DNA from 2 places in the Peribacillus sp. R9-11 genome. Region 2 is predicted to be linked to the other one. Evidence: riboswitches for the same ligand, from Rfam matches in the RefSeq annotation. Region 2 holds a riboswitch; the other holds the start of a gene.

Region 1 (5,231 bases), 1.7 Mb from region 2:
AAAGTAGGATATATAGTTTTCTATATGATTGAGCACACTTAACTCGTAAATTTTCATGTTTTACTCGTGAATTTTGCAGTTTTACTCGTGAATGCCACCAATTTAATCGTAACAATTTCAATAAACTTAACAAGTGATGACTGTATGCACTCTACTCGCCCCCCTTCTTTGTTGATTCACGCAGCTAAAGTCCGTACGATAGAAATAAACGGAACAAAAGGGAGATGGATTGATGTTGAAAGAAAAGATCATTGCTTGCTTTAGTGGTGGCAAAGATTCCACGTATATGCTTCATAAGCTGTTAAAAGAAAACAAATATGAAGTCGTATCATTGCTTACAACCGTAACAACTGATGATGAAACATCCGGACACATGGTTGATTTTAAATTGATTCAAGCTCAAGGAGAATCCATTGGAATTCCATTATACAAAATTCAATATCCTTTATATGATGGAAAAGGTTTTGAAAAAGGCCTTATTGACGCCATGAATTTTTTTGGCAATCAAGGTATCTCAAAAATTGCATTTGGAGATCTTTTTCTGGAGGATTGTATCGAATACAAAAAGAACTTAGTTGAGTCTAATGGTTATGAACTAATCCTTCCTTTAGCGGGAATCAACACGAAACAGTTAGTCCAGGAGTTTATTGATTTAGGGTATAAAGCGAAAATTGTCAGCATTCGTTTAGATAAGCTCGATCCTTCTTTTTTAGGAAGAGATTTGGACCAAAAATTTATTGAAGATTTACCAGGTGATGTAGATCCATGTGGTGAGTTTGGTGAATATCACTCATTCGTATATAACGGAGACATTTTCTCTAATCCGATACAACTAGACTTGGAAGATGAAATGTTTGTACTTCCTGCTAATCAATTTTTCAGCGAGGTTGGCTATAAACGTGTGGTAAAAGTGTAAATTCTTCATTACTATTGTCAGGTATCTTAAGGGACAAAAACCCAAAAGGATGCCTGACACCTTTTTTTATGATCTCAATTCAGCTTTTACATTAATTGCGGATTTAATCTTATCAAGATACAAACTGAGTAAATCTCCATTTTCCATTATAATTACGATGAAGATTTTGTATAGCTCACTATTAACTGATTATGGATTGATTTTATATCTGGCAAAATACGCTATTTTTTTAACTATAAAATTTCCCATGCCTATTAATGGGAATACCCTTCCAATCGCCAGCACACAAAAAAAACATGGTCATAAAGTAACCATGTTTTCATTCTACTCATATAGCGATGTCTACACTAAAAGTTATTTATTGAAAAATTCTTTGTTAATTTTTTCAGCCTCAGCCATGTATTCTGTTTTAATCCCGCTTTTAACTCCCCAACAATAAAAGCCAAGTGCAAGACATGCGATGACCACCATATCCCAGCCAAATGTAAGAATATTTTTTCCGCCGAACTTCTCACTTCCAATATAAGAAATCAATATCATACAACCTAAGTAAAGAAGCATCCAAACACCTGATAAAAATTGTTTTTTGAATCCATTCCATTTATTTTTCGCTTGATAATAAAAGTAAATAGGAAGTCCAATGGCAATGATGAAAACCACTTCTCCTGTTAATGGCCAACGCGCCCAATATAAAGTAAGCGATGCAAAAACAAATCCACATGGTGCAATAATAGAAGCACCTTTTAAGTAAAATGGACGATTAAAATGAGAAGCTGTACGTCTTAATGTTGCCAATGCAACTGGCCCCATGATATACGAAATAAGTGTAGCAACTGAAATCACTTCAGCAAGTACGCCCCATCCGCGGAATAAAAATAAAAAGATAAAACATACTCCTAAGTTTAATAACATCGCTGGACGAGGAACACCATAAAGTGGATGTAATGTACCAAAGATATTCGGTAAGTACCCATTTTTCTGCATTCCATAAAGCATACGCGAAGTTGTCGCTGTATAAGTAGCACCTGTACCAGACGGTGATACAAATGCATCTACATACAATACAATCGCTAACCAGTTAAGACTAAGAGCAATTGCCAAATCAGCAAAAGGTGAATTGAAATTCAGATGACTCCATCCGTTCACGATCATAGACGGATCAACTGCACCGATAAACACAACTTGTAATATAACGTATATAAAACCTGCAATTAGAATAGACCAAATAACAGCAATAGGTATAGACTTATTCGGAGACTTAGCTTCTCCTGCCATATTAACGGGACTTTGAAATCCATTAAACGCAAACACGATACCAGAAGTAGCTACTGCTGTTAAAACGCTTGCCCAACCATATGGTGCGATCCCTTGAGAACTTGTAAAGTTTTCACCATGAAATCCAGCAAAAAATAACGATCCTGCCATTACACCTGGAACAATTAATTTAAAAATAGTAATAAATGAATTTGCCTTAGCAAAAAGGTTAACTGTCCAATAGTTGACGAAGAAATAGAACAATAGTAGTAAAGAAGCTATGAATAATCCTTTGATCGTTAAGATATTGTTATCAACTAAAGAATGAGTCCATCTGGCCCATTCCCAAGGCCACGTACTCATATATTGTACTGAAGCAATGGCCTCAACGGTAATAGTCGAAGCGATAGATATCCAGTTTGCCCACGCAGCTAAAAATCCAATAAAAGAGCCATGCGAGTATTGAGGATACTTAACCATTCCTCCAGCTTCAGGAAACATTGCCCCAAGCTCTGCGTAAGATAATGCGATAAATAAAATTACAACCATACCGATAATCCAAGAAAAAATAGCTGCTGGTCCTGCAATCTGGGCAGCTTTCCACGCTCCGAACAACCAACCTGAGCCGATAATAGAACCAATACCTGTCATAGTTAAAGCAAAAGTCCCCATCTTTCTATGCATATTACTCATCCCTACCTACACCTCTTCCTAGGAAAATAAAAAACACTTGATCTAAAAAAATCAAGTGTTTGCCCAGGCGCGCGGCTTATACTCTATATGCTCCCCCATGGTACTCCATGTTGCGCCAGTTACATATAGAAAAATAGTTTTTTTTTAGTATATAGGATTATATTTAATTTCACAATACTTGAAAAACATTTATATTTTATAAATAATCCCATTGTTTTTTCGGAATTCACTATTAATATTCTTTTTAATTTGAAAAAATTAGGTGGATTAAGCTCAAAAAACAAACATTCGATTTCTAGAACTATATGCTTCAACAATATAATCATTTCCCTTTAACATTATACTTAAAAATCTTTAATAGCTTATATGTGCAAAATAAACCGTTCCAAATTAATGGGTTTCCCGATTTTCTTTATTCCTTTTAAGGTTCGGGTTTATTGCAATAATATCAAAGCAACTTTGTTCGAAATAACCGATTTGCTAGAATCAACCATAACGGTGGGGAGGTTCCATGACCACAATGGGATATAAATCCCCCATATTTCTAAAATACCTTATCGGTTTTCAATTTCACTGGATTATTCCCCCTTTACTCCCAGTGTTCTTTTCTTCCGCAAAAAAAGTCATGCACAAGTTGGGGAAAAAGCCTGAGGGATGAAGACCTCTCTTTGCTTTGTCCACAATTTATGCACAACTTTAATTAGTATCTATTATATTTAAACTAACAGTGAAACACACTCAGCATAGCTAGAATGATGAACGTAGATTAATAGTATTTTAATGTTTCCTTGAACAAGATGATGTCCCTAAATCCTTACTTGCTTCTTAGCTGGAAATATCATCATCGGTCTTAGCCTCTAATGGTACTCGCTTCTCCATTTTTAAAATGTAATAACTTGCTACGACTATAGCTAGGAAAACGACCCCAACAATCAGGGAAATACGAGTACTAGGGTTAATCCACATACCAACCAGCACCATCAGTAAAAATGCAATTGTTGCATAGTTGCTGTAAGGGGCAAAAGGCATTTTGAACGGGTGGTTTTCCATTTCCGCAGCTCTTACCTTTCTGAATTTAAGCTCACTAATAAGTAAGACAAACCATGGAATCATTCCAGGTAGAACACTAGCACTGTAAACATAAAGGAATAGTTGTGGCGGTGCAAGGTAGTTCAAGACAACACCAATTGCTAAACCTAAAAGGACAGCAATCGTACAATAAGCTGGCACTCCATTTTTAGATACTTTCGCAAAGATTTTAGGAGCTTGACCGTTCATTGCTAGAGTGTAAAGCATACGACCTGCACTGAAAATCCCACTATTACATCCAGACATCGCCGCTGTGATTACGACAAAGTTAATAATACCTGCTGCTGCAGTAATACCTATTTTAGCAAAGGTTGAAACAAACGGACTACCGATGTCATCTAGTTGGTTCCAAGGAAAGACTGTCACGATGACAAAAATAGCGCCAATATAGAATATTAAAATACGCCAAATGATGCTTTGGATAGCTTTTGTTACAGTCTTCGTTGGATTTTTCGCTTCACCCGCAGTGATACCGATAAGTTCAACGCCCTGATAGGATGCTACAACAAGGGAAAGCGCAAAGAAGAACCCTGTCCAGCCCCCGGTGAAGAAGCCGCCATTTGCCCAAAGATTTGATAATCCAATTGCATCACCGCCATTTCCAAACCCGAAAAAGATAAGACCTAGTCCAGCAATAATCATCAGTACAATCGTTATAATTTTAATAAGCGCAAACCAAAATTCAAATTCCCCGAAAGATTTTACAGAAATGAGGTTTGCAGCCCCTAGGATAACCATGGCAATCACACCTGGTATCCATGCGGGTAAATCTGGGAACCAATACTTCATATACATTCCAACGGCAATTATCTCGGACATTCCGACGATTACCCACTGAAACCAATTACTCCATGCAGTCATATAACCTGCTAAAGGATGAATATAGTTACTCGCAAATGTTGCAAACGAACCCGTAGTAGGCTCTAAATAAAGCATTTCTCCCATAGAACGCATGATGAAAAATATAAAAAGACCAGCGATAGCATAAGCTAGCATTACAGATGGTCCAGTCCATTTAATCGTACTTGCTGATCCCATAAATAACCCAACACCAATGGTACCGCCCAAAGCGATCATCTGAATATGACGTGCCTCTAGCCCTCTCTTTAATTCTTTGTTTGACATGATTAATTCCTCCAGATGTAATATTAGCGACTATACTTCGTACAAGGTTATTAAAGTTTTTTTCTAGCCCCTAATTAACTCTCAATTTAGATCAAAACAACTGTTGATTCATTTTCCATACTTAGATTAGATTTAAAAAGTTCCAATTCTTTTT
Region 2 (5,231 bases):
AGATTATTGAGACGTATAAAAAAATAGATATTCTATTCAACAATGCAGGAATCAGCAATGTGGGTAGAGTGGACGAAGTAGAGCCAGATGTCTGGGACCGAATTATGAGTGTAAATGTGAAGGGAGTTTATTTACCCTCTAAATACACGCTTCCTTATATGATGGAACAAAAAAGTGGAGTAGTCATCAATATGTCGTCTTGCGCTGCGGAAATGGGTCTAGTTAAACGTGCCGCATACTCAGCAACGAAAGGCGCTGTACTTGCTCTGACAAAAGCCATGCAAGTGGACTATGCCCCTTATAATATTCGAGTAAATGCTTTATTGCCGGGCACCATCTTAACTCCATTTGTTGAAGATTATTTAAAAAATTCATATGACGATCCTGAAATCGCAATCGGATCGATCAAGAAAAGACAGTTAAGCGGAGAATTAGGAAGACCTAGTGATGTGGCAAAGGCTGCACTATTTCTAGCTTCAGATGAGTCTACGTTCATGATGGGATCGCCTTTATATATTGATGGCGGAGTTGTTTTTGGGAAAAATGCATAAAAGGAGAATGAAACTATGAAACTAGCTACTTTTATAAAAGGTGAAAAGCAGAAACTGGCTGTTCAGATTGAGAATAACTTAATAGATATCGAAGAAACTGCTAAGAAGAATGAATGGAACAATATAGTAACAGATGTGATGCAAGTAATTGAATTCAATCAATCCGAACTAAAAGATTTTGAAATAAAGGTTAATGAAGCTGTCACAAATGGAAGTGCAGTAGCTATTGAAGAGGAAGGGCTTATATACGGTCCTAGTGTTACAAAACCTCATAAAATCATTTGCGTCGGATTGAATTACAGAAGACACGCAGATGAAACCAATGCACCGTATCCTGAAGTGCCTATCTTGTTTAACAAATTTGATAATACGTTAACAGGTCATCAAAGTGAAATTGTTATACCAAATGTAACGAATGAACTGGACTATGAGGTTGAACTGGGAATTGTAATTGGCAAAAAGACAAAGAACGTAACAGAAGAAGCTGCTCTTTCTCATGTTTTTGGTTATTGTACAGTCAATGATTTGTCTGCAAGAGATCTGCAAATGAGAACACAGCAGTGGCTGCTTGGAAAAACCTGTGATGATTTTAGTCCAGTAGGACCTTTCTTAGTGACAGCGGACGAAGTAGGAGATCCAAACAACCTTAATTTGAAAACGTACGTAAATAATGAAATAAGACAAAACTCTAATACTTCCGATATGATCTTTTCATGCGCAGAAATCGTAAGTTATATTTCCCAGCACATGACGTTAGAGCCGGGAGATCTTATTTTAACAGGTACACCTGAAGGAGTCGTATTAGGCTTACCGGCTGATCAGCGCGTTTATATTCAGCCAGGAGATGTGGTCACTGTTGAAATCGAAAAGCTTGGAACACTAACGAACAAATTTGTTCAAGAAAGTGAAAAGGTTTTGACTAATGCTTAAAGGAATCCCGCCTATTATTTCTCCAGAATTGATGAAAGTTATGATGGAGATGGGGCACGGTGATGAGATTGTACTTGCAGACGGAAACTATCCGGCTGCAAGTCATTCCAACCGGATAATCAATGGTCATGGACATGGCGTTGCTGATTTTTTACGGGCCATATTAGAGTTTTTTCCACTAGATACGTATGTTACGTTTCCAGTCATGCTGATGAATCCTGTTCAAGGCGATGAAAAAAACCCTGTAATCTGGCAGACCTATGAAGATATAATAAAAAAAACGAGCGACTTTCCTGTCCAAATAGAAAAAGTCGAAAGAACGGATTTTTACGAAAGAAGTAAGGCGGCATATGCCATTATCGCTACAAGTGAACGTGCACAGTATGCGAATCTTATATTGAAAAAAGGTGTACTTTAATTAGTGAATCTAAAAGGAGTGAGTTATTTGCAAAAAATTCCGAATATTATGTATGTTTATGCGATTTTTGGTGGCTTGGCTGGACTTTTATATGGTTTTGATTCTGGTGCCATTTCTCCAGCGATTCCCTTTATTACCGAGGAATTTGGATTAAGCCCAGCCGGCCAAGGATTGATTGTAAGTTTCCTTCTTTTAGGAGCATTGCCTGCTATTGTTCTTTCAACCTCCTTATCTAAAGTATTAGGAAGGAAATCGCTCTTAATAGGAGCAGGCATCACGTTTATTGTTGGGTCTATTGGTTGTGCCTTCGCTACTAATGTAAGCGTTTTAATAGGATCGCGATTTATCCTTGGAATCGGATGCGGAATAGCCAATATGTGTTCGTTGATATATCTGGTTGAATTAGCTCCACCTAAAATCAGAGGATTAATTGGTGCATTATATCAATTAAGTGTAAATGTCGGAATTTTAAGTGCTTACATTGTAGGAGCTTCCTTTTCTGCTAGTGGTTCTTGGAGAATCATGCTAGGAATAGGTATTATTCCTGCTGCAATCTTTACGATTGGGATGCTAATCTCACCCGAAAGTCCACGTTGGCTAATGACTGCAGGAAAAGAAGAACGTGCAAGAAAAGTATTAATGAAACTAAGAGGATCGAAGAAAGAAGTGGAAGATGAAATAAGCGATATTAATTATTCACTAAAACAGCAAACTGTCGGATTCAAACATTTAGTTGGCCAGTATAAAAAGATTCTAAATATGAACTTCATATTAACGTTTTTTCAGGTCTTCACTGGGATTAATGCAGTAGTATACTTTGCTCCAATCATCTTTGAAGGAGTGGAAATTAACGGGTGGAGCGGATCGAATATAGCCAACTTCGGGATAGGTACTGCCTTAGTTATTTCCACGGCTATATCGCTATTCATTGTTGATAAACTGGGAAGAAAAACATTATTAATCTATAGTATTGGCGGGCAGGTCCTACCATTAATCGGTTTAGCACTATTTTCAGATTTTACGATATTTAGTATGGTTTGTGTGTTCTTATACGTCTTCGCGTTTGGAATCGGTCTAGGTCCTGTATTCTGGCTATTCATACCTGAAGTGTTACCTTTGCAGGCAAGAGCGATCGGAATGGGAGTCATTACATTTTTACAGTACACATTGAATTTTCTTTTTTCGTATACTTTCCCGCCATTGTTAAGTGTCATTGGAAATAATGTCTTCTTAATATACGCGGTATTATCAATAGTTGCTTGCGTATTTATTCACTATAAAACACCAGAAACCAAAGGGAAAACTTTAGAAGAAATTGAAGAGTACTGGCGTCAGCAAGATATGGAAAAAGCTATTAAACCTGCTTAAGGGTTTAACCCTTCCAATACAAGAACTAAAGATAAAACATCTATTGGAAGAATATTCTTCTTGCTAAGGGGACTGAGCAATGGGGAATTCTACTAAATAATTCTGCCAAAGGAACTGAAATAGGATAACCTTTTAAAATTGTAGTTGAAGGTTGATGGAGAATTTGATAAAATATAATTAATTAAAAAGACTATGTGTGACTGGCGAAACGCGGATAACCGTGAGGGAGCATATAGTGTCGTAGCCGTTCGCCTGGGCAGAGGTAAGGGAAATTATCCCTTGCCTCTTTCTGTTTATTAGGAGAGGATAGTGAAGACTAAAATCCATTATTAGAGAATACACAGATTTTTATGAAATTTGATTAGTAGCTTGCTTAACATCTTGTTAATTAATTTAGGAATTTAAAAACTATCATAAATTAAAAGAGGAGAAATAATATGAGCACATTAATTTTAGAAAAACTGAAAACAATCAAAACCTTAAATAATATTGCTGAAAGCGGGTTAAATGTATTCAATAAGGATAACTTTACTATCGACAATGACAGTGAAAACCCTGATGCTGTTGTTCTTCGTAGCTTTAACATGCATGCATTAGAATTAGGCGATAATTTAAAAGCAATCGCAAGGGCCGGAGCGGGTGTCAATAATATTCCCGTCGACAAATGCACAGAGCAAGGAATTGTTGTTTTTAATACCCCTGGTGCTAACGCTAACGCTGTAAAAGAAATGGTACTAACCTCTTTAATGGCTTCATCTCGTAACCTTTTTGCCGGTGTGGCCTGGACAAAGACGTTAGAAGGTGAAGGAGAACAAGTTCCAAAGCTTGTAGAAGCAGGAAAGAAACAATTTGTTGGAAAAGAAATCAAGGGGAAAACTCTTGGTGTAATCGGTTTAGGAGCGATCGGTGCGCTTGTAGCTAATGATGCACTAGGTTTAGACATGGATGTGATTGGATTTGACCCGTTCATCTCTGTCGATACAGCTTGGAACTTGTCCCGCAATGTACAGCGCGCTATGACGATTGAACAGTTGTTTGCTGAATCTGATTATATTACTGTACACGTGCCATTAACTGATGATACAAGAGGAATGTTTAACCAAGAAACATTTAGCATCATGAAACCGGGCGTACATATTTTGAATTTCTCACGTGGTGAGCTTGTGAATGAAACGGATATGGAAGCTGCACTTGAAAGCGGGAAAGTTGGCAGGTTTATTACAGACTTCCCGAATGAAAATGTATTGAAAATGAAAAATGTAGTTCCAATCCCACATCTTGGTGCCTCTACGCAAGAATCAGAGGAAAACTGTGCTATTATGGCAGCTCGTCAAGTGAAGTTGTTCTTAGAAACAGGGAACATCAAAAACTCAGTGAATTTTCCAAACACTTCCCTTCCTTATACAGGAAAGCGTCGTGTGGCAACTTTCCACGAAAACGTTCCAAACATGGTTGGGCAGATCACACTGGCTATATCAGACTATAATTTGAACATTGCTGACATGGTTAACAGAAGCCGTGGTGGATACGCGTATACGATGATTGACATTGACGGTGAAGTAAACGGCGATATCATTCCTGGTTTAGAGGAAAAAATCAAACAAATCACAGGCATCGTTACAACTCGTATTATTTAACATACTTTAATTGAACAGGAAGAAAGCGTACTTTCCTGCTCAAATGATAAATATTAGTACAAGCCTCAATTCCTTTAAGGAGTTGAGGCTATTTTTATTTTAGGCTTTGTTAGACAGTAAGGCTGTTGATTTTTGAACAAATATAAGAGACTACTTATTGTGGTCTTCTATAGAACTAGCACCTGTTAGTTCTATAAGAAAAGCGATTCCTATTAAAGAATCGCGCCCGTTGGTTGAATGAGGAAAAGATGTAATCCTTTTAATGGCATGCTCAGATAACCTTTCTTTTTATTTGCAGTTATTATTTTAATTTCCTATGCCGGGCGA

What was found. A riboswitch is a leader RNA that binds a small molecule or an ion and turns the genes downstream of it on or off. The one in region 2 is predicted to bind ZMP and ZTP.
Region 1: another riboswitch for ZMP and ZTP. It lies ahead of RE409_RS03050 (glutamate/serine transporter AimA); the one in region 2 lies ahead of RE409_RS22655 (phosphoglycerate dehydrogenase).

Annotation. Positions count from the first base shown of each region.
Region 1 is NZ_CP133763.1:640,537-645,767, reverse strand. Features, by position in the region: gene RE409_RS03055 (Dph6-related ATP pyrophosphatase) at 233-916, shown strand; gene RE409_RS03050 (glutamate/serine transporter AimA) at 1,271-2,863, opposite strand; ZMP/ZTP riboswitch at 2,918-2,996, opposite strand; gene RE409_RS03045 (amino acid permease) at 3,689-5,077, opposite strand.
Region 2 is NZ_CP133763.1:4,673,256-4,678,486, reverse strand. Features, by position in the region: gene RE409_RS22675 (SDR family NAD(P)-dependent oxidoreductase) at 1-551, shown strand, start outside; gene RE409_RS22670 (fumarylacetoacetate hydrolase family protein) at 567-1,481, shown strand; gene RE409_RS22665 (RbsD/FucU family protein) at 1,474-1,899, shown strand; gene RE409_RS22660 (sugar porter family MFS transporter) at 1,927-3,267, shown strand; ZMP/ZTP riboswitch at 3,454-3,532, shown strand; gene RE409_RS22655 (phosphoglycerate dehydrogenase) at 3,705-4,904, shown strand; gene RE409_RS22650 (VOC family protein) at 5,211-5,231, opposite strand, start outside.